DNA from 2 places in the Exiguobacterium sp. FSL W8-0210 genome. Region 1 is predicted to be linked to the other one. Evidence: a T-box and tRNA genes for the amino acid it is inferred to sense, from the RefSeq annotation. Region 1 holds a T-box; the other holds one or more tRNA genes.
The links. The T-box of region 1 lies ahead of tyrS (tyrosine--tRNA ligase). A T-box ahead of a tRNA ligase gene usually reads a tRNA of that ligase, here a tRNA-Tyr.

Region 1 (15,564 bases):
GTCGAGTAATTCCGTTACCGCTGCCGATAAACGAATTAACGTCTCATCTACCTCAACTGCTTCAGCAGATGTGCCCGTCGAAAGCTGACTCAAGACAGCGTGCAACATACCACCTGTTCCACTTCCTAATTCAAGTAGTCGGATGTCCTCCTTACCTACCAATTTCCCGATTAGATAACCAGCAAACAAAGCGACGCTGTCTGGCGTCGGCAAATGGTTCGGTTGCGCTTGTTTCATCCCTTCTAAAATAGCAAGCGATACTGCCTTTCGAATGACCTCTTTGTCTACATTTTCAGTATGGCGATCGTTCAACCGGTCAATCACAGTCGTCAACGCTTCTAGGTAAGGCATATCAAGATCACGTTCGATTTGTTTTGTTTGACGTGTTAATTCCTTATATAACTTTTCTAACGGCTCCATGTACGTCATCCTCTCCAAAACGAAACGGCCCCCCGTAGAGCGGGAGCCGTTTCTATCATTAGTTCCATTGTAACGCTTCAGCGTCGTTTGTAAACCATTCTTACTTCGCTTCACGTGCTGCAGCGAGTGCTGCTTCGAAATTTACCTCATCCGTTGATTCTTCGAGGTATTCGACATACGTGATTTCGTTGTTCGAATCTAAGACGAAGACAGAGCGAGCAAGCAGACGTAATTCTTCGATTGCCACGCCGTACTGTGTACCGAATGAAAGATCACGGTGATCAGACAATGTCACGACTTGATCAAGACCACTTGACGCACACCAACGACGTTGCGCGAACGGAAGGTCGTTTGAGATCGTCATGACCGTCACACCTTCGATTTTAGCTGCTTCTTCGTTAAATTTACGAGTCTGTGCATCGCATACCCCTGTATCGATTGATGGGACGACACTGATGATTCGAACACCTTGGTATGTATCACGTGTTACAGGCGATAAGTCGTTAGCTAACACTTGAAAGTCCGGTGCTGTTTGTCCGACTTGAACCGCTGTACCTTGAAGTGTGATTGGATTTCCTTTAAACGTTGCCATATGAATTCCCCTTTTCCCCTGATTGGATATACTGTATTTTCTATTTAACTATAGGAATGATCTGCGAAGATGGCAAGTATTCTGCCATAATTGATGGACTTCAGTACCCGTCTTTCTAAAAAACAGGTATAATAAAAGAGTTCATGAAACGCTTTCAAGGGGGAATTGACCATGGCTCGAAATAATGTCTACCTGTACTACCGAAATACACAAAGACACGAGACGCAGGTGCGAAAGTTGATCGATGTCGGTACACGATACGGACTGAATGTCGTCCAAGATCATCGACAAGCAAACATCATCGTCTCGATTGGTGGAGATGGGGCTTTCTTGCAAGCGGCACGCTTCACAGGTTTCCGTGATGATGCGATCTATGTCGGATTCGCTGAAGGACCAAACTCGTTCTACTGTGATTTTGATATCAATGATCTTTCTGCGGTCGAAGCAATCTTTAAAGCGACGGGCAATCGTGTCTCGGATGGCGAAATCGAAGTACGTCGTTATCCACTACTTGAAGCATCCATCAACGGTGGACCACCGATGCTCTGTCTGAACGAATGTTCCGTAAAGTCGAGCATCATCAAATCACTCGCAATCGAAGTCTATATCGATGACTTCCTGTTTGAGACATTCCGCGGGGATGGAATGGTCATCTCAACACCGACGGGATCTACGGCTTATAACAAGTCACTTTCTGGTGCGATTGTCGATCCATTGATCCACTGTCTTCAAGTCAGCGAGATCGCTTCCGTTAACAATAACCGGTACCGGACACTCGGTTCTGCTTTCCTATTGAACCGCGGACGTAAACTCTCGTTACGCATCATTGAGGACGGAAACGATTATCCGATCATCGGGATGGATAACGAAGCACTCAGCCTGACACGAACGGATTCAGTCGATATCCAGCTCTCTGAAAAAGAACTTAAAACCGTCAAATTAACGAACAATACATTTTGGCATAAGATTCAACGCTCATTCTTATGACAATAAAAAAATCTGCCCTGAAGAGGCAGATTTTTTTATTGCGTCTTCCGTTACGTCACCCCTTATACTCCAATCAAAGGAGGTACACAGATGATGTATTCCACTCAGGAAATCGCCAAACTTACCGGAGTCACAAAACGAACGCTTTATCATTATGAGACGTTCGGTCTCCTTGTGCCAAAGCGCAACGATGCCGGTCACCGATATTATAGCAGTGAGGATCTTTTACGTTTACAACAAATCCTTCTCTATCGCTCTCTTGATTTTCCGCTGTCAGAAATCCAAAGATTACTTACACAATCTGACTCCAGTCATCACACGATGATATTGAAAAAACAAATTGTACTACTTCAAGAAAAAGCTTCGCATTATCAGACGCTCGCTCAACTCGCTGAACAAACATTACTCACTTTAATAGGAGGACTCCCCATGAAAGATGAACAATTATTCCGCGGTTTACGTCACGAAGAGATCGTCATGCACGAAAAACAACATGCAGATGAAGTCCAACAACACTACGGTGACACCGACGCCTATCGAATCAGTGCAAAAAGACAAAAACAACGTACCCCGAATGAGAAAGAACAACTGAGCGCCATGCATAAGCAACTCGATCAGCGCTTGACGACCCTCTACCGCGACGGGCACAAGGCGACAGATCCAGACGTTCAACAAATCGTGAAAGAACAACATGACTTCATCGATACGTACTATTATCCATGTGAGTTATCTATTTTTGCCTCACTCGGCCAGATGTATGTGTCCGACGACCGGTTTCGTGCCTACTACGATGCGTATGCACCTGGACTATCTTCTTTCTATTCGGAAGCTATTTCGCACTATGCAGAAGCAACATCAAATTAAGGCTGCTTCTGCCTGATAGACGGTTTTACCAGCTTGGACAGTCTCCACTAAACGGTTATTCAAGATGGCTTCCCCACGCAAGCGATAGAAGTCTTCTTCAAAGATGACGAAATCGGCATCGTATCCTGGTAGGAGTAATCCTTTGCGTCCATGTGTCTCGGTCGCGAGATGTGGATTTTTCGTAAAGAGTAACAAGGCTTCGTACATCGATAACGTCTCATTCGCCTTATTGACACGTCCCGCTGTTCCTTCCGTCGCTGCATACAGGGAACGCCGAACATCGGGGTCAGAGATCGGTGCATCTGCCCCACCGCATAATAATGCGCCGGTCTCAGCTAACGAACGTAAACGATAACTCCAGTCTAAGCGGTTCAATCCGAGTCGATCGACGATGAAGTCTGCGTCATCCAGTAAAAAGACCGGTTGAACGTCAATCAAGACCGGTAACTTCCGAATTCGTGCAAGCGTTTCTGGTCGAACGACCGTCGCATGAATGATCCGATCCCGCTTGCCTTTTGGTGCTGGATATTTCTCGAGCACCTGTACGAATCGTTCAATCGCTAAGTCACCGATGACATGTGCCGCAACTGTGAACCCGTAACTACGTGCACGCTTGACGAGTTGTTCGAGTTGTTCTGGCGTATGCACTTCGATGCCACGTGTCGTCGGATCATCAGAATAACCACGACCGAGAAGAGCTGTTCGTCCTCCGAGCGCGCCGTCGACGAACAGTTTCATCGCACCGATTGACATCGTTGACGGTAAAGTAGGTTGTTGTTGTACGAACTCATCGATGACAAGATGATGCACGAGCAGATGCGTATGGAACCCTGTCTCTTGCGTCACTTCCTTATAAGCTTGCAAGATGTCCGCGACATCCCCGTGATACGACAAGTCTTCTGTGTGTGCCGCAATGATGCCATATTGGTATAAGTTCTTAATCGCTGACCGAAGGGACGCTTTATTCCGCTCCAAGTTTCCAGCTTGTAACGCATATAAAGGTTCAAGCGCCGCATCGTACAAGAATCCGTCAGCTTCTCCATTATCCGATAAACCGACCTTTCCACCTTCGATGACAGTCGACGCTTTATATCCGAGCTGTTGGAATAAAACATCGTTGACAAGTGCTGTATGCCGGTCTGTTCGTTTCAACAAGGCAGGTGCGTCTGGGAACAACTGATTGAGCCATGCTTTCGTCGGTGCACGATCAAGCTTCGTTTCGTCATAGCCTTCTGCCACATGGATCCCATTGACTGGTTCCGCCTTGAGAAAAGCTTGCCCTAACGCTTCAAGCGTCGTATAGCGCGAGGCATCGACACGATTGATCGCTTCCCCGTAACCGATCAGATGAATATGCGCATCCGTAAAGGCTGGATATACAGCTTTTCCGTTCAAGTCGTGAATTTGATCAATACGTCTACCGAAACGGCGGCGTAGCTTTCCTTCCTCTCCCATCGCGATGATCCGCGTCTTCTCGACGAACATCGCTGAATGGACATCCTCTTCGTGTGCCATCGTTCGAATCAATCCGTTTACGTATAGTGTTCCCATTCCACTCACTCCTCTTTTTACAAAAATAGGGTGACCATGACGGTCACCCTGAATTGTCGATCCTGATTTAAACGTGCAATGTTTCTTCTGGTGCACACGACCGTTTAATACGTTCGATCGCGGCCGGATCGTATTCATTTAGGACACGTTCCGCTAAGACAATCGTTCGTTCATAGTCTCCCGCTAAGAACTTCGTTTCCGCGATCGTCAGCGACATATGTATCTCGTTGTCGTGGCGACGGTACCGGTTCGCATACTGGACGAGCCGTTCGGCATACGTGACTTCGAACACTAATGTATCTAACCGTTCTTGCACATGTTTAAACGTTTCTTGGACGTCTTGACTTTGTGCGACGATCGATCGGACATTAAACGGTAACTCTTCGAGCCGTGTCTCAAGCGTCTGTAGCGAACGATTCGCATTACGTAGTGCTTCTTCGACTTCCGTTGGTAAGTTCGGTAATCCAAGTCGTTTCAGACGAAGACGTGTTTGCGAGAGCTGATGACGCCATTCGACGATCCGTTCGCGCACTTCTGTCTCTTCTTTTCGAAGCGCTTGAAGTTCGACCGTAAAGCGTTCGTACTGAATCATCAACTGTTCCTCTAAGCGAATCGCATCGCGCATTTGATCTTCGAGCATACTGAACGGAATGATTTTCCCAGCAATCGACTCATCGAGATCTTTTGCCGCTTCAAATAGTAGCTCTTCGTCACGTTGGATCGTTTCGTAGTGAATTCCAAGATCTGCTGAGATTTCATACTTTTCACGTAAAATGCTGAACTCTTGTGCTAACTGATGAATCCGTTCGCGCATCCGTAATGCTTTTTGTTTCAAGGATTGATTTTCTTTTTTTACTTGATGACGTGCATCAACTTCACGACGGAACGTATCGTACATTTGATCAACGTCGGCTGATAACTGTTGAATCGCCTCTTCCAAACCATCGACTTCAAGTCTCTCGATTTTTTCAGCAAGACTTAAACGTTGTTCCTCGAACCGTTTAATCTCAGATTGAAGACCGAGGGGCTCAAGTGGATACCCATCTAACGACATTTCCTTATAACCCGCTCCGAGCTGATCAATCCGTTGACGCAATTCATGAGCGAGAATCTTCCATTGTTTCGGTACGAGCTCGACAAGGTGACGTGTCGTCGCTACTTCTTGCTCGAGTAACAAGCTTGTCTCATACGCCTTCGTCACTTCACCTGAAGCTTCGTACTGACACATCTCATTCCAGTGCGCATCGATTTGTTCACTTCGTTCTTCCAGACGCGCAAGCGCCGGACCGAATGAGTTCGCTTGAATCAATAATGATTTCCGAACTTGCCCTGAATCGGCTTCCCCTTGCGCTTTCAGTTCGGCTAGAACCGATTGATTCGTTTTGAACATCGACATCTCGACGAGCATCTCATCGATCAACCCTTCGAGTTCCGCAATCAATTGTTCCGTTACTTCGAGGTCATTCTTGACGGCGATAAAACGATATTTATCGAGCGCTTCCTCCGCCCGGTAAAGGGTCTCATCGATTTGGGCGACGTGGACCGTTAACAACTCTTCCCACGCTTGATGCCAGGAGCTGAACTTCGTCTCCGTCTCACCCGCCATCGGTAGTTGCTTTAAGTCCTGCAACTCCTTCGGAATCGATGCACTGACGATGCCTTGCTTGCGCATATCAAGTTCATCGATTTTCGTGTAGTATTTTTTTCGACTGATCATGCTGAATAGCATGACGAGTAATACGATGACGATGACTCCGATCACCCATGCCCACATTTGTCACGACCTCCACTCTGTCGTACGACTTTAGATTTTCTCTAAATCGCAATAATCTTATCCTTATAATAGTATAGCGCAACCGTTTTGCATAGATTTACAAAGGCTTTTCCTGATTTCTTCCGCTGTTTTGAATCCTTTTTCCAAAAATCAATTGTTTGTCAGCTACACGAAAACTCGTTAAACTAAAAAAAATACGCTTTTTAAGGGAGGAATTTTTATTATGTTCGAAACAAAGACATATGAAGGTGACCGGACGAAACAATATGACATGCTATCAAAACAACTGGATGCTTTATTAATGGGAGAAGACAATCAAGTCGCGAACTTATCGAATGCGAGCGCGTTACTCAACCAGTTCCTTGACCGTATCAACTGGGTCGGTTTCTATTTGACGGATACGGAGCAAAACCAACTCGTCCTCGGACCATTCCAAGGACTTCCAGCATGCGTCCGTATTCCATTCGGTCGTGGTGTTTGCGGAACGTCCGCAGCAGAACAGACGACACAACGCATCGAAGACGTTCATCAATTCCCAGGTCACATCGCATGTGACGCGGCATCGAATTCTGAAATCGTCATTCCACTCGTCAAAGACGGCCAAACGATCGGCGTCCTCGATATCGACAGCCCAGAATTCAACCGTTTCGATGAAGTCGATCAAGCTGGTTTAGAAGCATTCTGTACGACGCTGCTTCGTCATCTGTAATTCTGATTGACAGTCGATTGTCCACACCGTATACTTGTAAAAGTGCAGAAATGATAACGATAGCGGTCAAATCGCTTACGTATCACATTTCATGACTCGGTGAATAACCGGAGGGGCATCGTGTAACTTTGCTATCAAGCGAGGGTGCCACATCATGAAATGGGCGTAACGTGGGTTTGATGGCGTTATTATTTTTATGCAAATAATAACGAACAATAAGGAGGAGTCTTATTATGGCTCGCTATACAGGTCCAGCTTGGAAACTCTCACGTCGTCTCGGTATCTCACTTACTGAAACAGGAAAAGAAATCGCAAAACGCCCTTACGCACCAGGTCAACACGGTAACAGCCGTCGTAAAATGTCTGAGTACGGTCTTCAACTTCAAGCGAAGCAAACACTTCGTCACATGTACGGAGTAAACGAACGCCAATTCAACCGTATCTTCAACGATGCTGGCAAAATGCCTGGTATCCACGGTGAGAACTTCATGTTCTTACTTGAAGCACGTCTTGATAACGTCGTTTACCGTATGGGTATGGCTCGTACACGTCGCGCTGCTCGTCAGCTCGTCAACCACGGTCACATCCAAGTTGATGGACAACGCGTTGATATCCCATCATTCCGCGTGAAACCAGGTCAAACGATCTCAGTTCGCGAAAAATCGAAGAACTTTGTCGTTATCAAAGAAGCACTCGAAGTTGCTCCAGCAACTAAAGACTTCGTTACTTTCGATGCTGAGAAGCTCGAAGGAACGTTCGTCCGTCTTCCTGAGCGTTCTGAATTGAACGATCAAATCCAAGAACAACTCGTCGTCGAGTACTACTCACGTTAATCGATTGTTCCAGCACTCACTTCGGTGGGTGCTTTTTTTATGCCTATGACTAAAATGTATACCTGGTCTTAAAAAAAGAGTGACGTCATTCATTCGTTTGTGTTAACCTTTAAATATACATAGTTAACACAAACAGGAAAGAGGACTTCATTCATGAAAACAAGAGATTTAACTTTCATCGCCCTTGGTGCTGCCATCATCGCAGCCGTCAGCTCTTTGCCACAAATTCAACTCGTCGGCGCTGTTCCAATCACGCTTCAGATGCTCGCGATCATGACGGTCAGCGCGATTCTCGGTGGAAAACGTGGTGGACTCGCTGTCTTAATCTTCTTATTACTCGCAGCAGCTGGTCTACCGGTACTTGGCGGAAAAGGCGGACTAGCTCCATTCGTCGGACCAACCGTTGGTTATTTGATTGCCTTTCCGATTGCTGGATTCTTCATCGGTCTTGTTGCTGAAAAAACGCGTCGCTTCGTTCCCCTCTTCATCGGGATGATCGTCTTTGGTCTTGGTTTAGTCTACCTGCTTGGAACATTCGGTCTAATGGCTGTACTCGATCTATCGTTCAAAGATGCTTTTGCGATTAACTATCCTTTCGTCTTATGGGATACGATCAAAGCTGTCATTGCCACGACGATTGCCGTTCGCTTGTTGCCACTCCGTTTATTCCGAACAGCTTAAAAAAAACGCTCTCTGCATCTAAGTGCAGGGAGCGTTTCGTATATCATCAAGCATGCTCGATGACGAAGTATTTTTTCTTTCCGCGACGTACAATCGTAAAGCGACCGATTGCATCAGCTTCCGTAATTTCTTTCGTTAAGTCTTGCTCGCGTTCTCCGTTTAGGTAGATTGCACCGTTCGTAACGTCTTCACGTGCTTGACGTTTTGACGGACAGATCTTTGCCTCAACGAGAACGTCGACGAGGTTTGTCGCTTCGCCGAGTGTAAAACGCGGCATTCCTTTGAACGCATCTTCGATATCTTCTACTTGCAACGATTTAATATCTCCACTAAAGAGTGCCGTCGTAATACGTTGTGCTTGTGTCAGACCTTCTTCACCATGGACGAGAACGGTCATCTCTTCTGCAAGACGACGTTGCGCGACACGCTTCTCTGGTGCTGCCTTGACTTCTTCTGCGAGCGCGTCGAGTTCTTCGTGCGTTAAGAACGTGAAGTATTTCAAGAACTTGATGACGTCAAGATCGTCAACGTTGAACCAAAATTGATAGAACTCGTACGGTGACGTTTTGTCAGCGTCTAACCAAACCGCACCACCTGCTGTCTTACCGAATTTTTGACCGTCTGCTTTTGTAACAAGCGGTACCGTCAAACCGAATGCTTTTTCTTCATGACCCGCACGACGAATCAATTCCATCCCTGCTGTGATGTTCCCCCATTGGTCACTTCCTCCGACTTGAAGGCGGCATCCTTTGTCTTCGTAGAGTTTCAAGAAGTCAAACGATTGAAGTAACATGTATGAGAACTCAGTGAATGAGATCCCGTTTTGAAGGCGTGAGTCAACAGAATCTTTCGCAAGCATGTAACTGACTGGGAAGTGTTTTCCGATATCGCGTAAGAAATCGATGATCGTCAAATCTTTCGTCCAGTCCAAGTTATTGGCGATCGTGACCGGGTTTTCTCCTTCAAGTGGTAAGAAACGTGACAACTGGTCCTTAATCCGATTCGCGAACTCTTCGACGATATCCGATGTATTCAACGAACGTTCTGTTGCGCGACCACTCGGGTCTCCGATCATTCCCGTTGCTCCACCGACGAGACCTACGACATGGTGACCTGCTTGTTGAAATCGTTTTAAGACTAAGATCGGCAACAAGTGTCCGATATGCAACGAATCAGCTGTTGGATCAAAGCCTGTGTAAAGCGTCGTTGGTGTCTCGAGTAATGTCTTCAATCCTTCTTCATCCGTCATTTGGTTAATTAAACCGCGAAATTCTAAATCCTCTAGTAACGTCATTGTGTCTCCTCCTAAAGTTCACTTTTAACAATAAAAAACCGCCCCTTCGTCTAAGACGAAGGGACGGAAGATTCCGTGGTACCACCCTGATTGCCCTTTACATAAAAAGGACCACTTGGTTCGTCGATAACGGGACGGACCGCTTGATTTCTCAAGAAACTCCCGGAAGCGTAATTCGTAAGTTCACTGTGTCCTAGTTCGCAGCACCACTAGGTCTCTGTCACAGGGAGTGACTTACTACTGTATTCCGATCACTGTTTATCGTAATATATGAAAATAAGATGGTTTCATGATACGTCGAAGGCGAATCCGCTGTCAAGTCCGATTTCACTGGTGGATTTATGGTATAATACGCCTATCTGTGATTTAATATTAATTTACACCTAAGTTTAAGATGCAAAGGAGATCATTTATGCGCGAGAACTGGTTCAAGTTTTGGAATCACCCCCGGACGAAAGCCGTTCGGCACTGGTCGAATATCACATACGATGTTTCGTGGAACATCATTTTATTCCTCATCATAGCAGTCCTTCTCATCGGCAGCTTCTCTGTCGGAGCGGCTGGAGGATATTTCGCTTCCCTCGTCAAAGATACGAAAGCCCCACCTTTGACTGAGATGAAACAAGAAGTGAACAGTTATGCGGTGACAAGTCAAATTTATTGGGGAAGTGGCGAAAAGCTGACGAACATCTCAACGGATGAAGAACGTCAGCCGGTCGATATCAAGAACATCTCCCCTTATTTAATTGATGCGCTTCTATCAACGGAAGACGTAGATTTTTATCAACATGATGGAGTCGTTCCAAAAGCGACTTTACGAGCAGTCTTACAAGAATTGACGAATTCAGCGTCACGCACCGGCGGAAGTACGCTGACACAACAATTAATTAAAAACCAAATCCTGACGAACGAAGTTTCATTCGAACGGAAAGCAAAAGAGATCCTCTTAGCGCTCCGCCTTGAAAATGCGATGTCAAAAGATGAAATTTTACAGGCATACTTGAATGTCGTCTCATTCGGACGAAATTCACTCGGGCGTAACATCGCTGGTATCGAAGCTGCTTCCCAAGGGGTCTTCAAGAAATCAGCGAAAAAACTGACGTTACCACAAGCAGCTTTCCTCGCTGGTATTCCGAAAAACCCTTACTACTACACACCTTATCTACAAGGCGGTGTCGTCAAAAAAAACTTGACGCCAAGTGTCAATCGGATGAAGACCGTGTTGAAGCGGATGTACGTTGCAAAAAACATTACAAAAGAACAATATGAAAAAGCAATCAAACACGACATCACGAAAGACTTCGCGAAACAGTCGAAACGTTCGCGTGACACGTATCCGTATGTCTATGATTTAGCAGAACGTGAAGCGACGAAGATCATGACGAAGTACTTGATGAAACAAGATGGTGTGAAAGAAGACGAAGTCAAACCGTCTGAACTGGCAGAAGTCCGGGCAAACTATCAAGATCAAGCACTGGTTGCACTCCGTCAAGGTGGATACAAAGTTCACATGACGCTAGATAAAAAAATTCATGAATCGATGCAACAACCTGCGAAGAACAATGGGAACTTCCCTGGTGGCATGCAGTACAAACAAGTCGTCGATCCAAAAACGAAAAAAACCGTTTCGAAACAAGATCCAGAAGAAACAGCAGCAGTCATGGTTCAGAATGAGACGGGGCGTATCCTCGGATTCGTTGGTGGACGTTACCTTGATGGAAAAGCCGATGATTTTAACCGAGCATTCCAAGCGAAACGTCAAATCGGGTCAACGGCAAAACCAATTCTCGTCTACTCGAACGGGATTGAAAATCGTTTGATCACTCCGGCATCTACCGTCAATGATGAAGAGTACTACTACCAGACCGTACCACGTCAACCAGGTGATCGTCCGATCAAGAACGAAGGTGGACGTTATCGTGGAAACGTGACGGTTCGTACAGCACTTGAACTCTCATTGAACGTACCTGCCGTTAAGATTTACGAGAAGATGAACATGTCGAACTCGATTCAAAAACTCGTCGATATGGGTGTTGAAGTACCGGATGCGATTCGTTATGCTCCTTCGGCGGCACTCGGAACGATGGAGATTACACCGGTCGAGCTTGCTGGTGCTTACGCGACACTCGCCAACTATGGTGAATTCGTGCAACCATACGTCATTTCGAAAATTACGAAAGACGGAAAAGATATCTATAAAGCAAAACCGAAGAAAAAACGAATTTATGAACCACGAACAGCTTACCTGACGCTTGATATGATGCGTGGCGTCTTCTCAAAAGGTACAGCAACGTTTGCAAAAGATCGATTGAACGTTCCTGGAGATTGGGCTGGTAAGACAGGTACGACGAACGATATCAAAGACTCTTACCTTGTCGGTTCCACTCCTGGTGTGACGCTTGCCGTTTGGACAGGACACGATCAGAACAACTCGCTCATCGGTCCAACGACGTATTACCAACGAACACAAACGCTGTGGTCACAAATGGCGAATGCGACGTATGCCGCGAACAGTAGTTACTTCAAATCCGGTGCCCGCTTCACACAACCATCTTCTGTAACAGCAAACGACTTTAAGAACAGTGGTCGCTTCAAAGAAGAAGATAAGAAGAAAAAAGCGGAAGAGGCAAAGAAAAAGAAAGAAGCAGAAGAAAAGAAAAAAGAAGCGGACGCACAGAAAAAAGAAGAGCAACAGAAAGAACAAGATCAGGCGAAAGAAAAAGCGGAAGCTGATGCTAAGAAAAAAGCAACCGATGACGCCAAGCGTGCTGCCGATGCAAAAGCCGAAGCAGAGGCAAAAGCAAAAGCCGAAGCAGAGGCAAAAAAGAAAGCGGAAGCAGAGGCAAAAAAGAAAGCGGAAGCTGATGCTAAGAAAAAAGAAGCGGACGCTAAGAAACAGCAAGAACAACAGAAGAAACAAGATGAAAAGAAAAACGATGCTGCTTCTGAAAACTAACAAAAAGGATGAATCACCTGTTGCGGTGATTCATCCTTTTTACGTTTAATCTTCCATCGTCGACAGATCACCTGTTTCAAGATTCAACTCCCATGCTTTCAGAACACGGCGCATGATTTTACCACTTCGTGTCTTCGGCAATTTATCCCGGAAATCGATTTCTCTCGGTGCCGCGTGAGCAGCCAGCCCCTCTTTGACGAATGCTTGGATTTCTTGTTTTAGCTCTTCCGTCGGCTCGTAACCATCACGCAAGGCAATGAATGCCTTGATGATTTCACCGCGGACTGGATCTGGTTTCCCGATGACACCGGCTTCTGCGACAGCTGGGTGCTCGACGAGACGACTTTCGACCTCGAACGGACCAACCCGTTCTCCAGCCGTCATGATGACATCATCGACACGTCCTTGGAACCAGAAGTAACCTTCGTCATCCATATAGGCAGAATCCCCTGAGACATACCATCCTTTAAAGAAATACGATTCATATTTCTGCGGATTGTTCCAAATTTGACGCATCATCGATGGCCATGGTGTTTTTAAAGCAAGGTTCCCCATTCGGAATGGCGGTAACTCATTTCCTTGATCATCAATGATCGCAGCCTGAGTTCCTGGAATCGGTTTCCCCATCGATCCCGGTTTGATGTCCATCGACTTGTAGTTACAAATCATCATCGCGCCTGTCTCCGTCATCCACCATGTATCATGGATCCGTTGATCAAAGGCTTCTTTCCCCCAACGAATGACTTCTGGATTCAACGGTTCGCCGACAGACAATACATGACGAAGACTTGAGAGATCATGATGATTTGCAACATCAGCTCCCGCTCCCATCAACATCCGGAAAGCCGTTGGTGCGCTATACCAGACCGTTACCTTGTACTTCTCAATGACACTGTACCAGAAATCCGGATTGAAGCGTCCACCGACGACGATGTTCGTCGCGCCATTCAAGAATGGTGCGAAGATACCGTAACTTGTTCCTGTGACCCATCCCGGGTCAGCCGTACACCAGTAGATATCATCTTCTTGGAGATCAAGTACCCAGCGACCTGTCATCAAGTGCTGAATCATCGCATTTTGAACGTGGAGCACACCTTTCGGCTTCCCTGTCGATCCTGAAGTGTAGTGCAGGATCAATCCGTCTTCACGATCTAACCAGACCGGTTCGAATACATCGGATGCTTGCTCGAACGCTTTGCGGAAATCGAGTAATGTGTCCGATTCTTCGATATCTTCGTCGACAAGTACTACTTTTTCAAGTGATTCCAGTTCCCCAACTGGAACACGTGGGAGCAATGCCTTCGTCGTCACGAGTAACTTCGCTTCAGAATCAAGCAAGCGATCACGGACCGCTTGTTCCATGAATGCTTCAAATAACGGACCGACGATTGCGCCTACCTTCAGTGCGCCAAGCAAGGCAAAATACAATTCCGGTGAACGTGGCATGAAGATGAAAATACGGTCACCCGTTTTGACCCCTGCATCGACTAATACGTTTGCCGCTTTATTCGTCAATCGTTTCATATCTGCATATGTGAATCGTTGTTCCGTCGTTCCATCGAAATAGATCAGCGCATCCTTGTTCGCCCGCTCGCCTTCTGCGTGGCGGTCGATTGCTTCATGAGCCATGTTGACTTTCCCCGTTGTCGCCCATGAAAAGTACTGCTCAGCATCTTTCCAGTCGTACGTGTTCGTTTCATCATACTCTGCTAACCAATGCTTCCCCGGAAGCGCTTTCAAAACTTTCATGTCTCGTTCCTCCCCTTCTATGTTTTCCTCTTTATTATAAGCTAGTTATCCGTCAGTTCAATCCATTTGCCGTCAATTTGTTAAAAAATCCCTCTCTTTGCTCAAGCGCTTTCGTCTATAATGAATAGGAAGGTGGTGACGCTTACATGTTTGAAAAACAATTCAATCATCGGACGCATGAAACATCACTCGGTCCTGTTGACATCGAAGGTCCCGTACCGAGTCAAACACTAGCAACGTATACACTCGATTCAGGGTTGACGGCTTTTCGTCCACCTGCTGAACAACATCAAGCACTCGTTGAGATTGCAGACCTTGAGGAAGGACGGATCATCGTCGCTCGTCAAGGAACGGAAATCATCGGTTATGTGACTTACTTATACCCTGATCCTTATGAAACGTGGAGCGAAGGAAACAATCCGTACATCTTGGAACTCGGAGCGATCGAAGTCTCCTCTCGGTTCCGCGGACAACAGATCGGTAAAAAATTGCTTGAAATCTCTATGCTCGATCCCGCTATGGAACACTATTTGATTTTAACGACTGAATATTATTGGCATTGGGACCTAAAAGGGAGCGGACTATCGGTCTGGGATTACCGGAAGATCATGGAGAAGATGATGAACCATGGTGGTCTTGTCTTCTTCCCGACCGACGATCCGGAAATCGCCTCCCATCCTGCCAACTGCCTGATGGCACGTATCGGAAAGCACGTCTCACCTGAAGTCGTCGCTCATTTTGATGCTCTACGCTTGAGAAGACGCTTCATGTATGACTGAGCTCGAGGAGGAATCGTCATGTTAATCGAACAAATCATGAATACGACGTGCATCACGATGCAACCGACGAATTCCATCGCGCATGCGGTCGAACTCATGCAACGTCATCAGATTCGTCATGTTCTTGTCGTCAATGCCCGCCATGAACTCGTCGGTCTTGTCGGACTAAAGGAAATTCAAAGCGCAAGTAGCATCTTTCATCCGGATACGGCAAAGCAAGACCTACAGTATTCGGTCTCAAGCATCATGATTGAAAGTCCTGTCACGGCTCACCCGCTCGATTTTATCGAAGATGCGGCTGTGCTGTTTTATGAATATCGATTGACGTGTCTGCCAATCGTCCGCGGTCGACGCCTTGTCGGTGTCGTCACGGAA
Region 2 (15,564 bases), 1.6 Mb from region 1:
ATTTTGGATTCTGTGGCTTTTCTTCGAATTCATTAATCCGTAGATCATCATCCGTGTTGAGAATTCCGAACCGTGGTGCTTCTTCCCATGGCACTTCACGAACGGAGATCGTCACGTCCGCTCCACCAAGACGATGCTCTTCAATCATCTGTTCATAATCCATTTTATAAATATGATCGCCTGATAAGACAAGTACATAGTCAGGTTCAAATTGGTTGATGTAACTCATGTTTCGATAAATGGCATTTGCTGTTCCTTCGTACCAGTTCTTTCCGTTTTGCGCCTGGTAAGGAGGTAGAATCGTCAAACCACCGTTACGTCGATCTAAATCCCATGCACTCCCGATTCCGAGATAGCGGTTTAATTCAAGTGGTTCATATTGCGTCAATACACCAACTGTATCGATTCCTGAGTTCGTACAGTTCGATAGCGGGAAATCAATGATCCGGTACTTTCCTCCAAATGCAACAGCTGGTTTTGCAGTATGTTTCGTTAAAGCTCCCAGACGTTTCCCTTCTCCGCCTGCAAGTAACATCGCAACGACATTCTTTTTAGCCATTTCGTCCCCTCCATTTATGCTCTTTTTTTCAGACAATTCGCGTTGTAAAATCCACAGATACTTCTATATACCCAATCTTTTCTCTTTTTAATATAACATTCCTGCAAAATAGGTTTATTAAAATACAAAATTCGAAAAAAATCTACTGATTTCTCCATAAAAGACCGATAATAGGAATGAAATGGCTTTTTGAAAGGAGTTCTCATGCGAATTACTACAGGATATCTTGTCTTACTTGGTCTTGCGACGATGCTTCTATTTTCCTTATTTTCAATAAAAGATGAGTTAAAAACAGCACGTACACTTTTTTTCTGGGCCGATGAACAGACGACGCGACATCCACTGACCTCCTATCAACCAATTACCGTAACCTATGAAAACAAACGGGTCGAGCTCTATGACGGATTGCGACGGGATGATCTAACTCCTCGAACATTGCCGAAAAAAGTCGAGCAAGCGTTTGTTGCCATCGAAGATCAGCGTTTCTATCAACATGACGGATATGACATCACAGGAATCTTACGCGCGTTTACAAAAAATCAGTCTGATTCTAAATCTCAAGGTGGCAGTACGATCACACAACAACTAGCAAGAATGACGTATCTATCAAACGAAAAAACATATACTAGAAAAATAAAAGAGTTGTTAATTGCTGTGTCTTTGGAGCAAAAATATTCGAAGAAAGAACTGATGACAGCGTATGTCAATCAAGCCTATTTTGCGAATAATATTTATGGCATCGAACTTGCCGCGAAATCCTATTTCAATAAGCCGGCACGCGAGTTGAGTTGGTCTGAAATCAGTTTTCTGACAGCAATTCCGAACAATCCTTCTCTTTATGACCCGCTGCGCTTTCCTGAAAACACAAAAAAACGTCAGCAACGAATCGTTCAAGCGTTAATACGCGATCGTGTACTGACGAAAGATTTTACTATTTCTCGTGTGTCGCCTCGATCCTATAAACCGAGTGTCCCTTATCCGGACTATATCGATGCCACCGTTCAAGCTGCTGTTCGGATGACCGCTCAAAAAAAAGGTTGGAGTGAGAAGCGTGCTGCAGAATATCTACATCAACAAGGGGCGGTCATCTCGACATATCTCGACTCAGCAGAACAACGACGGGCTAAGGAAGCTCTTCGCAATCTACCCAACCCGATTGAGGGGGCTTATGTTGGCATCGACGGACAAACACACGGAGTCACGGCTCTTGTCGGCTACAAATCGAATTTGACAGGTCAGTTCAACCGAGCAGTGCAGTCGTACCGACAACCTGGTTCAGCCATCAAACCGTTACTTGTCTACGGTCCTTACCTTGAGAAGACGAAAGCCCGCTTGTCGAGCACGTTAGACGGTAGTCCCGTCTGTATCGATGGATACTGTCCGTCAAATAGCGGAAATCGAATTCTCGGACAAGTAACGATTGCCGATGCGATTGCCTATTCCTATAACACACCAGCCATTCGCGCATTTGCTGTCTCTTTCCGGGAAGGACTGAAGTCCATCCGTCCGTTCCAGTTCAGCCAATGGACGCGAGAGGATGATGCTTTTACGAGTGCTCTAGGTGGGTTGCAATACGGGATCAGTCCGTATGAGCTGACGAACGCTTATTCCGTATTCGTTAATGACGGGATCTATCGACCGGCATCAATGATCAAAAGTATTACGCTTAAGAATGGAACGGTCGAACGACCACAAGAAAAGGAACAACGGATTTGGTCCAGTCAGACGAACCGGGAATTACGGGCTGGTTTAAAGAATGTCATGACGTATGGAACGGGACGCAAAGGATATGATTCCTCTGCGCGCTATATCGGAGGAAAAACAGGAACAACGAACGATAACAAAGATATGTGGTTCGTCGGTATTAAAAATCAACATATCGGAGGAATATGGCTAGGGGCAGATCGCCCGCGTCCCTTCCCTGTTGAGGCAAATGCAACGTTACAGGTCCAGACGTGGGCGAAGATTTTAAGTCCTTAAGTCAACTCGGAAATAAAATCGCTTCCCCGAACGAATTGAATAAAGTCAGACCGACCCAGGATAGACCAGCAAGCAGAACACCCCAGGCTAAGAAAGAAAAGATAATCAAACCGACGGCTCCTGCTGCACTCGTCATTTTACTGATTTGTACCGTGTAAAAGATGAAGTAGATGAAAAAAGACACAAGCAAGACGATTCCGACATGCAAGAAGGACGTCATGAAGGCGAAGCTGACACAACCTCCGATAAGTAGCAGAATACTTCCCGGACGTAACATGCCGAGTGTCGTTCCCTCTTGTTCCTTGATGAAAAAGGCGAAACCGAGCTGATTGATCGTATCCGATAATAATTTCAATGAACTGAAGATCATGAAGTAGACAATCAAAAAGCCGAGCCAAACGACAAGCTTCGTATCGCGTGCCGTCAAGAGTTGTAACAATTCATCGTACACACCAACTTGATCGAGCCAATGTAATGCGAGTTCCGTCGTTGCAATCGCAAGGGACGTACTAAATAACAAGATGCTGATCAGCGGAGCATAACTTAATAGGTAAACGTTCGTACGCATGTAGAGTCTCCATTCATAGAAAATTCATATGTAGCACACAATTTCACTTACAGGTATACTATAATAGATTATATCGGTTCAAGAGACTGAAGGGGGAAACAAAAATGGCATTTATCTTAATGGTCGGCGTAAGTCTTGCGTTTTTGACAGCAATCTTCACTGCAGGCTACAACAAAAAACCTGAAGGTAACGAATAATTCATAAAGAGGCTGGGACATAACTCAGTTTCACAAACGAAAGGCCCTCGAAACGTGTAGTCGTTTCGAGGGCCTTGTTCTATGATGAAAAACCGGTTCTGAATAAACAAATAAGGACAACCTCTGATAAAGTTAAAGTGACTAAACCATAACCATCGGAGGTGCCCTTATGTTTAAAGATTATAACATGAACCAGCTGGTTCTGCCCTTAGATTTAGAAGTTCGTCTTCAAGAAAATGATATCGCGTTCGCTGTCCATCATCTCGTCGAATCCATTCCGGATGATGTTTTCGATCCTTTCATGCGGACGACGGGATGCCCTGCTTATCACCCGCGGATGATGATGAAAATTATTTTATGTGCCTACACACAGTCGGTCTTCTCCGGTCGGAAGATTGAGGGATTACTATCCGATAGTCTGCGGATGATGTGGCTAGCGCAAGGGAATGCGCCGAGCTATCGTACCATCAACCGTTTTCGAGTGCATCCCGCAGTCACTCCAATCTTGAAGCAAGCCTTCGTTACCTTCCGTTGCCATCTCGTCGAGATGGGAGAAATCAATGAAGAAGCCATCTTTATCGATGGTACAAAGCTAGAGGCGAATGCGAACCGATACACCTTTGTTTGGCGGAAATCGATCGAACGTCATAGTTCGTCTCTCGTGGACAAATCGAATCGTATCTATGACAACCTCGTCGAACAAGACATCCTACCGGAAATTGAACGAGAAAGCCCGGACGAGCTCACTCTCTCAGAACTCGAACACATGGGTGAAGCTTTAGACGCACATATCGCTTCCATCAACCAAAAAATCGAGGCGAGTTCGGATACTCAAGAAAGAAAACGTCTACGTTCTGAACGGAAGGAACCACGTCTCCTTCGAAAGGAGATTACAGATTTCATCGAGCGGAAACAGAGATACGCCCTCCAAAAGAGGACGCTCGCTGGACGGAACAGCTATTCGAAAACAGACACAGACGCGACGTTCATGCGAATGAAGGAAGATCATATGCAAAATGGACAACTCAAGCCAGGCTATAACGTTCAAATCGCGACCGAAGGACAGTACACACTCGCTTATGATATTTATCCGAATCCGACGGATGCCCGGACGTTACTCCCCTTTTTAGATGAGATCAGCTCATATTTACCACTACCACCGCATATCGTTGCGGATGCCGGCTATGGGAGTCAGGAGAATTATCAGGATATTCTGATGCGCCGAGGGCGCATTCCACTCATCCCTTATACGATGTTCGAAAAAGAAAAGTCTCGAAAATGGCGCAATGATCCATTTAACACAGTAAACTGGTCTTATGATGAAAGGTCGGATCGTTTTGTGTGCCCTAATGGACAGGACGTAACATTCCGTTACATGTCCAAGAGAACAGATCGGTACGGATTCACGCGTGATTTCAAGGTGTATGAAAGCGAAGGGTGTGATGGCTGCCCGTTTCGCTCCCGTTGTACCAAGGCCAAAGAGGGTCGTCACCGACAGGTACACATAAACACTTCATGGGAAGAACAAAAAGAACAGATGAAAAAATGGCTTTCAGATCAAAAAACAGGATCCCTCTATGCGAAACGGAAGATAGACGTGGAACCAGTTTTTGGATATCTGAAGGCTAATTTGAGTTTCACTCGCTTTTCTGTGAGAGGAAAAGCGAAGGTGAAGCGTGAGCTCGGCTTCATCCTCATGGCCGTAAATTTAAGAAAATGGCTCATCCAAAGCGTTGCCCGAAGGGCAACTTGACGCGAGACAATGAAAAAAGAAGGAATTGCACATCCTGAGTGATGGCAATTCCTTCTTCTCGTTAAATTCAGCTAGTTATGTCCCAGCCTCTTTTGCTTTATAGAAGACCTGCGTATCCTTGCTGACGTAATGCTTCATAGACAATGATCGCTGCCGTGTTCGAGACGTTCAGTGAACGAACGAGATTCGATTGGGGTAGACGGATACAACGCTCTGCGTTCGCATCGATGACTTCAAGCGGCAATCCTTTTGTTTCCCGACCAAAGACGAAGAAATAATCCTGTTCGACGTCCGATAAGTCGATCTGGCTCGGGTACTGTTCTCCATATTTCGTAATATAGTAGAAAATACCTTCCGGATGCTTCTCCCACAGTTCTTCTAACGAATCATGATAACGGACATCGACGAATTCCCAGTAATCGAGACCCGCACGTTTAAGTTGCTTATCGTCCGTCGAGAAGCCGAGCGGTCGGATCAAGTGAAGGACGGAATGCGTCGCTGCACATGTGCGTGAAATATTTCCTGTATTTTGAGGAATCTCCGGTTGATACATAACGACATGAATAGCCATGGTTTAATTCTCTCCTATCTCATGCGCTAAAAGCGCTTCTTTATGGGCAATCCCACTTGCAAAACCCGTCAGTTTACCAGTCGCCCCGATGACACGGTGACACGGATAAATTAACGCGATTGGATTCCGGTTCAAGGCACCACCAACGGCTCGTGCTGCCTTTGGTTTCCCAATCATTCGAGCCAGTTCACCGTAACTGATCGTCTGACCAAACGGAACGGTTCGTAAAGCGTGCAATACTTGCTCTGCAAAAGGCGTGACACGCAACTGACAAGGAAGTTCATCAAGCGCTTGTCGATCGCCGACTGCGTAACGATCAAACGCCATGCGCCAAGCTTTCGGTAATTCACCGTCGCCGGTTTCTTCTTGCAAATGGGTTCGAGCACGCTCTTCATTCAATCCAAAATCGAGATACACGATGTGCTCTTTTTCCCATGCGACGAGCAATGTACCAAACTCATAAGTGAGCTGTTGAAATGGCATCTGCTTCCCCCCACTCCTCAAGTAACCGTTGTCCTTCGGTTTGCACATCCACTGCAATATCGGCTAAAAGACGTGATTCGATATATGACTTTTCTTCAATTCCACCAATTCGACCAACTGCCCAGAGTGCCAGTGCCCGCATGTCTTCCCGGGCATCCGTTTCTATCATCAATCGTAGCGCATCAATCGCACTCTTGTCTCGATAATGGACGAGCGCACAAATCGCATTACGCTGAATCGGCTTCTTTCCACGCCATGCGCCAGATAACGTACCGAACCGGCTCTTGAACTCACGATTACTCATGGATAAGAGTGGAACTAAGAGCGGTTTGACTTGTTCTGGATCCGGCTGCAGTTCAGCATGATGTGTCGCATTCTTCTTCCGGTTATACGGACATACTTGCTGACACGTATCACAACCGTATAGACGGTTCCCAAGCGCCATTCGGAATGGTTCTGGTAGTAACGTTTTCGTCTGCGTCAAAAACGAGATGCACCGTTTAGCGTCGATGACGCCAGGTTCAACAAGCGCATCCGTCGGACAAGCGTCGATGCACTTATTGCATGTCCCACACAATTCTTCGACTGGCTGATCCGGCGGTAGGACGATATCTGTAATCAGTTCACCAAGATAGAGATAGGATCCGTGCTCCTCACTGATGATCGAGCAGTTTTTCCCACTGAATCCGATACCTGCTCGTTCTGCTACTGCACGATCGACGAGTTCTCCTGTATCGACCATCGAGCGTGTCCTTGCACCTGGACTCAATTCTTGAATTTTTTCTTCAAGTAACGTCAAGCGTTGTCGCAACGCCTGGTGATAATCCAGTCCCCAGGACGATCGACAAAAGATTCCCCGTCGCTCCCCTTCCTTGCCACGAGGTGCATTTTTGAGAGTACTTGGATACGCGACCGCAATGGCAATGATCGAAGCGGCATCTTCAACGAGTAGAGACGGTGTCGTTCGAAGGTCGAGATCGGGCTCTTCAAAACCAGAAGCGAATCCTTTTTCTTGTTGCGCTTGCAGGCGACGTTTTAAGACAAGAAATGGATCAGCCGTCGTCACCTTCAATTCATCGATCCCAATTTCTGCTGCGTACTCTTGTAAAGCCAATTTCAATTGCATACCATCCATCACGATCTACTCCTTTCCTCGTTAAAATCCCGTTCCTAAACAAAAAGAGCAAGGTGTCAGCGAAAACGACACATTGCTCTTTTTTGGTAAGCGGGTGAAGGGAATCGAACCCTCGTCATCAGCTTGGAAGGCTGAGGTTTTACCATTAAACTACACCCGCATGATCAGGTGAAACATCAGATTGTGTAAAAAGTATAAAGCGGGTGAAGGGAATCGAACCCTCGTCATCAGCTTGGAAGGCTGAGGTTTTACCATTAAACTACACCCGCATGATCAGGTGAAACATCAGATTGTGTAAAAAGTATAAAGCGGGTGAAGGGAATCGAACCCTCGTCATCAGCTTGGAAGGCTGAGGTTTTACCATTAAACTACACCCGCAAGATACCGGTGGTCGGAATCGAACCGACACTCCAAAGGAACACGATTTTGAGTCGTGCGCGTCTACCAGTTCCGCCACACCGGCACAATCTCTTGCAAAACTATTTAATTGAGAAATAGTTGGAGGCGCCAGTCAGAATCGAACTGACGATAAAGGAGTTGCAGTCCTCTGCCTTACCACTTGGCTATGGCGCCACTCATTGGAGCGGAAGACGGGATTCGAACCCGCGACCCCGACCTTGGCAAGGTCGTATTCTACCACTGAACTACTTCCGCTTGAAAAGCTGGGCTGGAAGGGATCGAACCTTCGCGTGCTGGAATCAAAATCCAGTGCCTTACCACTTGGCTACAGCCCAATAATAAGAGGGCGACTGATGGGAATTGAACCCACGAATGCCGGAATCACAATCCGGTGCGTTAACCACTTCGCCACAATCGCCATGGTAAACAGGGGCAGCAGGAATCGAACCCGCGCTGACGGTTTTGGAGACCGTAGTTCTACCGCTAAACTATGCCCCTATGGTGGTGGGGGGGGGCGGATTCGAACCGCCGAACCCGAGGGAGCGGATTTACAGTCCGCCGCGTTTAGCCACTTCGCTACCCCCCCACAAATGGGAAAATCATGTTGTTAATAAAGATGGTGGCTTTGGACGGAATCGAACCGCCGACACAAGGATTTTCAGTCCTTTGCTCTACCAACTGAGCTACAAAGCCTTAACAATGGCGGTCCTGACGGGATTCGAACCCGCGATCTCCTGCGTGACAGGCAGGCATGTTAACCGCTACACCACAGGACCGTATGTAATTGCGGGGGCCGGATTTGAACCGACGACCTTTGGGTTATGAGCCCAACGAGCTACCAGACTGCTCCACCCCGCGACGCTATAAATGGTGACCCGTACGGGATTCGAACCCGTGTTACCGCCGTGAAAGGGCGGTGTCTTAACCGCTTGACCAACGGGCCATTATGAATTGAAAGTGATGATGGCGGAGAGCAAGGGATTCGAACCCTTGAGACGCTTTTGACGCCTACACGATTTCCAATCGTGCTCCTTCGGCCACTCGGACAGCTCTCCATTGTACGTGGTGAAGAAGTAATAAATGGCTCCGCAAGTAGGATTTGAACCTACGACCTACCGGTTAACAGCCGGTTGCTCTACCGCTGAGCTATTGCGGAACGATCGCCTGGCAGCGTCCTATCCTCACAGGGGGAAGCCCCCAACTACTTTCGGCGTTCAAGTGCTTAACTTCCGTGTTCGGCATGGGAACGGGTGTGACCACTTGGCTATCGCCACCAGACATTTATTATCTTAACATTATGTTCGCATAACGTCAAGACTTTTTTTCGTTTTTTTGAAAGGCTCGCGCCTTCAAAACTGAAGTCATCAACAATGCATCTGCTAGAACAAGGCCTCGACCGATTAGTATCACTCAGCTCCACATGTCGCCATGCTTCCACCCGTGACCTATCTACCTCATCGTCTCTGAGGGGTCTTTCTTGATTACTCAAAGGGAAATCTCATCTTGGAGGGGGCTTCATGCTTAGATGCTTTCAGCATTTATCCCGTCCGCACGTAGCTACCCAGCGATGCTCCTGGCGGAACAACTGGTACACCAGCGGTGCGTCCATCCCGGTCCTCTCGTACTAAGGACAGCTCTCCTCAAATTTCCTGCGCCCACGACGGATAGGGACCGAACTGTCTCACGACGTTCTGAACCCAGCTCGCGTACCGCTTTAATGGGCGAACAGCCCAACCCTTGGGACCTACTCCAGCCCCAGGATGCGATGAGCCGACATCGAGGTGCCAAACCTCCCCGTCGATGTGGACTCTTGGGGGAGATCAGCCTGTTATCCCCAGGGTAGCTTTTATCCGTTGAGCGATGGCCCTTCCATGCGGAACCACCGGATCACTAAGCCCGACTTTCGTCCCTGCTCGACTTGTAGGTCTCGCAGTCAAGCTCCCTTCTGCCTTTGCGCTCTACGAATGATTTCCAACCATTCTGAGGGAACCTTTGGGCGCCTCCGTTACTGTTTAGGAGGCGACCGCCCCAGTCAAACTACCCGCCTGACACGGTCCTCCAGCCGGATCACGGCTGCGAGTTAGAGACTCTATGCATGAAGGGCGGTATCCCAAGGGTGACTCCTCCGAAGCTGGCGCTCCGGGCTCGACGTCTCCCGCCTATCCTGTACATCATGCACAAAGCCTCAATATCAGGCTGTAGTAAAGCTCCATGGGGTCTTTCCGTCCTGTCGCGGGTAACCTGCATCTTCACAGGTACTATGATTTCACCGGGTCTCTCGTTGAGACAGTGCCCAAATCGTTACGCCTTTCGTGCGGGTCGGAACTTACCCGACAAGGAATTTCGCTACCTTAGGACCGTTATAGTTACGGCCGCCGTTTACTGGGGCTTCGGTTCAAAGCTTCGCTTGCGCTAACCCATCCCCTTAACCTTCCAGCACCGGGCAGGCGTCAGCCCCTATACGTCATCTTGCGATTTAGCAGAGACCTGTGTTTTTGCTAAACAGTCGTTTGGGCCTATTCACTGCGGCTCTACTCATGTAGAGCGTCCCTTCTCCCGAAGTTACGGGACCATTTTGCCGAGTTCCTTAACGAGAGTTATCCCGCGCGTCTTAGAATTCTCATCTCGCCTACCTGTGTCGGTTTACGGTACTGGCGCCTTCCCCCTCACTAGAGGCTTTTCTTGGCAGTGTGAAATCGTGACCTACGTCCCTACGGGACTCCGCGTCGTTCCTTGACTTTGGTGCCTGACGGATTTGCCAATCAGACGGTCTTGAAACTTGCACATGCACTTCCATCCGCATGCGTCACTATCCTCCTGCGTCCCCCCATTGTTCAAACGGTGGATCGGCGGTACAGGAATATCAACCTGTTATCCATCGCCTACGCCTTTCGGCCTCGGCTTAGGTCCAGACTAACCCTGAGCGGACGAGCCTTCCTCAGGAAACCTTGGGCTTTCGACGGAGGGGATTCTCACCCCTCTTTTCGCTACTCACACCGGCATTCTCACTTCCAAACGCTCCACTGCTCCTTCCGGTACAGCTTCACAGCGGTTTGGAACGCTCCCCTACCATTCCTTACGGAATCCGCAGCTTCGGTGGTATGTTTAGCCCCGTTACATTTTCGGCGCGGCGCCACTCGACTAGTGAGCTATTACGCACTCTTTGAATGGTGGCTGCTTCTAAGCCAACATCCTAGCTGTCTAGGCAGCGCCACATCCTTTTCCACTTAACATACACTTTGGGACCTTAGCTGGCGGTCTGGGCTGTTTCCCTCTTGACTACGGATCTTATCACTCGCAGTCTGACTCCCGAGTATAAGTTGCTGGCATTCGGAGTTTAACTGAATTCGGTAACCCTGTGGGGGCCCCTAGTCCAATCAGTGCTCTACCTCCAGAACTCTCAACCTCGAGGCTAGCCCTAAAGCTATTTCGGGGAGAACCAGCTATCTCCAGGTTCGATTGGCATTTCACCGCTACCCACACCTCATCCCCGCACTTTTCAACGTGCGTGGGTTCGGACCTCCAGTCAGTGTTACCTGACCTTCATCCTGGACATGGGTAGATCACCTGGTTTCGGGTCTACGACAACGCACTGAACGCCCTGTTCAGACTCGCTTTCGCTACGGCTCCGCCTCATCGGCTTAACCTCGCGCGTTATCGTAACTCGCCGGTTCATTCTACAAAAGGCACGCCATCACCCGTTAACGGGCTCTGACTACTTGTAGGCATACGGTTTCAGGATCTATTTCACTCCCCTTCCGGGGTGCTTTTCACCTTTCCCTCACGGTACTGGTTCACTATCGGTCACTAGGGAGTATTTAGCCTTGGGAGATGGTCCTCCCGGATTCCGACGGGGTTTCACGTGTCCCGCCGTACTCAGGATCCACTCTGGAGGGAAAACAGTTTCAGCTACAGGGCTGTCACCTTCTTCGGCCGACCTTTCCAGGTCCTTCACCTACTGTCTTCCTTTTTGACTCCGTATAGAGTGTCCTACAACCCCGAAGAGCATGCTCTCCGGTTTGGGCTGTTCCCGTTTCGCTCGCCGCTACTCAGGGAATCGCATTTGCTTTCTCTTCCTCCGGGTACTTAGATGTTTCAGTTCCCCGGGTCTGCCTCACGCTACGCTATGTATTCACGTAACATGTCCCATCCCATTACGGATGGTGGGTTCCCCCATTCGGAAATCTTCGGATCAAAGCATACTTACTGCTCCCCGAAGCATATCGCTGTTCGTCGCGTCCTTCATCGGCTCCTAGTGCCAAGGCATCCACCGTACGCCCTTCATACCTTGATCTAGCGTTGGTATTCTAAGAACACACGTCTTAAATGACATGGTTAATTAAAAGTTTGATGTCTTGTTGATGTCTTCAGTTTTCAAGGTGCGAGTGTCTCTTACGAGACTGAGAGACGAGCTCTCAAAACTGAACGATGGGCATGTCCCGTAAGGGACGTTTTCCTTAGAAAGGAGGTGATCCAGCCGCACCTTCCGATACGGCTACCTTGTTACGACTTCACCCCAATCATCTACCCCACCTTCGACGGCTGGCTCCTTACGGTTACCTCACCGGCTTCGGGTGTTGCAAACTCTCGTGGTGTGACGGGCGGTGTGTACAAGACCCGGGAACGTATTCACCGCAGTATGCTGACCTGCGATTACTAGCGATTCCGACTTCATGCAGGCGAGTTGCAGCCTGCAATCCGAACTGGGAACGGCTTTATGGGATTGGCTCCACCTCGCGGTCTCGCTGCCCTTTGTACCGTCCATTGTAGCACGTGTGTAGCCCAACTCATAAGGGGCATGATGATTTGACGTCATCCCCACCTTCCTCCGGTTTGTCACCGGCAGTCTCCCTAGAGTGCCCAACTGAATGCTGGCAACTAAGGATAGGGGTTGCGCTCGTTGCGGGACTTAACCCAACATCTCACGACACGAGCTGACGACAACCATGCACCACCTGTCACCATTGTCCCCGAAGGGAAAACTTGATCTCTCAAGCGGTCAATGGGATGTCAAGAGTTGGTAAGGTTCTTCGCGTTGCTTCGAATTAAACCACATGCTCCACCGCTTGTGCGGGTCCCCGTCAATTCCTTTGAGTTTCAGCCTTGCGGCCGTACTCCCCAGGCGGAGTGCTTAATGCGTTAGCTTCAGCACTGAGGGGCGGAAACCCCCCAACACCTAGCACTCATCGTTTACGGCGTGGACTACCAGGGTATCTAATCCTGTTTGCTCCCCACGCTTTCGCGCCTCAGCGTCAGTTACAGACCAAAGAGTCGCCTTCGCCACTGGTGTTCCTCCACATCTCTACGCATTTCACCGCTACACGTGGAATTCCACTCTTCTCTTCTGTACTCAAGCCTTCCAGTTTCCAATGGCCCTCCCCGGTTGAGCCGGGGGCTTTCACATCAGACTTAAAAGGCCGCCTGCGCGCGCTTTACGCCCAATAATTCCGGACAACGCTTGCCACCTACGTATTACCGCGGCTGCTGGCACGTAGTTAGCCGTGGCTTTCTCGTAAGGTACCGTCAAGGTACGAGCATTCCCTCTCGTACGTGTTCTTCCCTTACAACAGAGTTTTACGATCCGAAAACCTTCATCACTCACGCGGCGTTGCTCCATCAGACTTTCGTCCATTGTGGAAGATTCCCTACTGCTGCCTCCCGTAGGAGTCTGGGCCGTGTCTCAGTCCCAGTGTGGCCGATCACCCTCTCAGGTCGGCTATGCATCGTCGCCTTGGTGGGCCGTTACCCCACCAACTAGCTAATGCACCGCAAGGCCATCTCAAGGTGACGCCGAAGCGCCTTTCATCAGCGGACCATGCGGTCCGATGAACTATCCGGTATTAGCTCCGATTTCTCGGAGTTATCCCAATCCTTGAGGCAGGTTCCTTACGTGTTACTCACCCGTCCGCCGCTCATTCCACTGCCTTCCCTCCGAAGAGTTCCGTCAGTTTCCTGCGCTCGACTTGCATGTATTAGGCACGCCGCCAGCGTTCGTCCTGAGCCAGGATCAAACTCTCCATGAAGTGTTTGACTTGCTCGTTGTGTGACCGAAGTCACGATTGACGAAGCTTGCGCTTCATTCGTTTTTGTATTCCGTAGAATACGATTTTTGCCTCATCGTTCAATTTTCAAAGTTCGTCGTGTCGTTTTCAGCGACTTTAATAAGATATCACGGAATAACTTAAGCGTCAATCCCTTTTTGAAATCTTTTTTCTTTCTCGTCACCGTCCAGTGCGTGTTGCCCTGTCGACATGTATTAATATACTATCTCGGTATAATACCGTCAATAGTTTTTCTAAAAAACTTTTGAAAACTTTTTCCTTCTATATATAGCCAAAACAACATATAGAAAAAAATAAAGCCGATCGTCATACGACCGGCTCATACGTTACGAGTTCGACCCCTGCTCCTTTAGTTGTTTGATACGAAATCCTGATCAGACCTTTTCGCATGAAGAAATCAATCAGACTACTTAAATCTACTTTGACTTCTTGCAGTCGCTCTTCTTCCATCAATTCATACATCGTCCAAGGACTTGTCCGCTCACGCATGATTTCAAATAAATAGCGTCCTCCCGATAAGACCTTCGACTGCAGAAGATGCTCAAGTCCAATCAAGGCGAGGTGAATACGTTGATCTAATGTCTCTTCACTCATCAATAATTGTTCATATAGTTTATAGACATCCGGATCATCGAGTCGCGCTTGTTCCCAGACGACTGTCTCGGGATGTTTTCCTTTTTCCAGAACAGATAATCGCGCGAGATGATGTAATGCGTGATGGACGTGTGTATAGGCATCATAATGATGTCCGCGACTGAACAAGTTCCTTCCGTCTTGGAAACGACGCAAAAGTTTAGCGAACGAAATCGTCATCTGTAAACATCTTTCCTCCTCAGGAAAGTTTAATAGCTGCCGTTTTAAATCAACTAAGTAATCATTTCGTTCAAACACGATCGTTCCTTCCGCAATCCAGTGAATCGCACGTCGATTGGCATTTAACAAAATCCAGCGTGATAAGACATCTTCATGTACGAGGTGTAATGATACCTTTAGTGTATTCAGTCGATAATGTTTGATCGTCCACTCGACTTCTGGGTCTCTCGTGATGACGACAAGAAGTGTATCAAATTGATCCGTCAGGGAATCCCGTGGTTGCCGTTTCTCAACAGCAATGATCCCTTGTGTTTCACGATAAGCCGCGTACTCCGAATAAATCGTTCGTGTTGCTTGTTCCATGTACTTCTCACCCTTCTATACGAACTCGTCGTTACCATTTTCGACAAAAAAACAAGCTTTCCTTCTTCAGGCAATCCCACTTCTTATGCTAGACTGACAACAGGGGGAATTCACTTGAAAAAACAACGTAAAAATAAAATAAACCGCGCGCGAAACTTAGCTATGTTTCTCGTCTTCGGTGGGATGCTCGTCATGTATGTCGGTCTATTGCTCAAACAATTTGAAATCATCATGGTCTTACTCATGCTTCTCGGTTTCGTCATGGTTCTCGCCAGTACGGCACTCTATTTCTTGATTGGTCTGACATCAACGAAGGCAGCTGTCGTCACTTGTCCGAACTGTGGAAAAGAAACAAAGGTCCTTGGTCGAGTCGACTTATGTATGCATTGCGATGAACCATTGACGATGGATCCATCTCTTGAAGGAAAAGAATTCGATGAAAAATATAATAAACACAATAAACGAGCTCCCCGCTAAGGCAGCTCGTTTTTTTATTGGACATTCGATTGACAGTCCGGGCAAGTTCCGTACACTTCTAATCGGTGACGATCGACTTTAAAGCCTGTTAAATGCGCCGCAACCGTTTCGACATCATCGAGCACAGGATAATTGAAGTCAACGATCTTTCCGCAATTTTCACAGATCATGTGGTAATGGCGTGTCGTAACGAAGTCGAAGCGA

Region 2: it has a tRNA-Tyr gene. The T-box ahead of tyrS (tyrosine--tRNA ligase) is inferred to sense a tRNA for this amino acid. The anticodon was not compared.

The regions. Positions count from the first base shown of each region.
Region 1 covers NZ_JBBOUK010000001.1:2,272,919-2,288,482, forward strand. Annotated here, with positions in the region: gene MKY22_RS11915 (class I SAM-dependent methyltransferase) at 1-420, opposite strand, end outside; gene tpx (thiol peroxidase) at 521-1,018, opposite strand; gene MKY22_RS11925 (NAD kinase) at 1,184-1,999, shown strand; gene MKY22_RS11930 (MerR family transcriptional regulator) at 2,090-2,863, shown strand; gene MKY22_RS11935 (amidohydrolase) at 2,855-4,414, opposite strand; gene ezrA (septation ring formation regulator EzrA) at 4,482-6,188, opposite strand; gene MKY22_RS11945 (GAF domain-containing protein) at 6,412-6,897, shown strand; gene rpsD (30S ribosomal protein S4) at 7,131-7,730, shown strand; gene MKY22_RS11955 (biotin transporter BioY) at 7,884-8,411, shown strand; gene tyrS (tyrosine--tRNA ligase) at 8,458-9,705, opposite strand; T-box leader at 9,762-9,969, opposite strand; gene MKY22_RS11965 (transglycosylase domain-containing protein) at 10,118-12,661, shown strand; gene acsA (acetate--CoA ligase) at 12,707-14,410, opposite strand; gene MKY22_RS11975 (GNAT family N-acetyltransferase) at 14,557-15,189, shown strand; gene MKY22_RS11980 (acetoin utilization AcuB family protein) at 15,208-15,564, shown strand, end outside.
Region 2 covers NZ_JBBOUK010000001.1:704,054-719,617, reverse strand. Annotated here, with positions in the region: gene MKY22_RS03790 (glucose-1-phosphate adenylyltransferase) at 1-559, opposite strand, end outside; gene MKY22_RS03785 (transglycosylase domain-containing protein) at 764-2,539, shown strand; gene MKY22_RS03780 (DUF5366 family protein) at 2,541-3,107, opposite strand; gene MKY22_RS03775 (IS1182 family transposase) at 3,474-5,057, shown strand; gene trmL (tRNA (uridine(34)/cytosine(34)/5-carboxymethylaminomethyluridine(34)-2'-O)-methyltransferase TrmL) at 5,155-5,628, opposite strand; gene MKY22_RS03765 (methylated-DNA--[protein]-cysteine S-methyltransferase) at 5,632-6,111, opposite strand; gene queG (tRNA epoxyqueuosine(34) reductase QueG) at 6,086-7,246, opposite strand; tRNA gene MKY22_RS03755 (tRNA-Gly) at 7,336-7,406, opposite strand; tRNA gene MKY22_RS03750 (tRNA-Gly) at 7,445-7,515, opposite strand; tRNA gene MKY22_RS03745 (tRNA-Gly) at 7,554-7,624, opposite strand; tRNA gene MKY22_RS03740 (tRNA-Leu) at 7,629-7,709, opposite strand; tRNA gene MKY22_RS03735 (tRNA-Cys) at 7,746-7,819, opposite strand; tRNA gene MKY22_RS03730 (tRNA-Gly) at 7,826-7,900, opposite strand; tRNA gene MKY22_RS03725 (tRNA-Gln) at 7,909-7,980, opposite strand; tRNA gene MKY22_RS03720 (tRNA-His) at 7,991-8,063, opposite strand; tRNA gene MKY22_RS03715 (tRNA-Trp) at 8,073-8,143, opposite strand; tRNA gene MKY22_RS03710 (tRNA-Tyr) at 8,148-8,231, opposite strand; tRNA gene MKY22_RS03705 (tRNA-Phe) at 8,263-8,338, opposite strand; tRNA gene MKY22_RS03700 (tRNA-Asp) at 8,346-8,421, opposite strand; tRNA gene MKY22_RS03695 (tRNA-Met) at 8,430-8,503, opposite strand; tRNA gene MKY22_RS03690 (tRNA-Glu) at 8,514-8,588, opposite strand; tRNA gene MKY22_RS03685 (tRNA-Ser) at 8,610-8,700, opposite strand; tRNA gene MKY22_RS03680 (tRNA-Asn) at 8,727-8,801, opposite strand; rRNA gene rrf (5S ribosomal RNA) at 8,808-8,923, opposite strand; rRNA gene MKY22_RS03670 (23S ribosomal RNA) at 9,026-11,939, opposite strand; rRNA gene MKY22_RS03665 (16S ribosomal RNA) at 12,107-13,668, opposite strand; gene MKY22_RS03660 (nucleotidyltransferase-like protein) at 14,014-14,883, opposite strand; gene MKY22_RS03655 (DUF2614 family zinc ribbon-containing protein) at 14,998-15,360, shown strand; gene perR (peroxide-responsive transcriptional repressor PerR) at 15,375-15,564, opposite strand, start outside.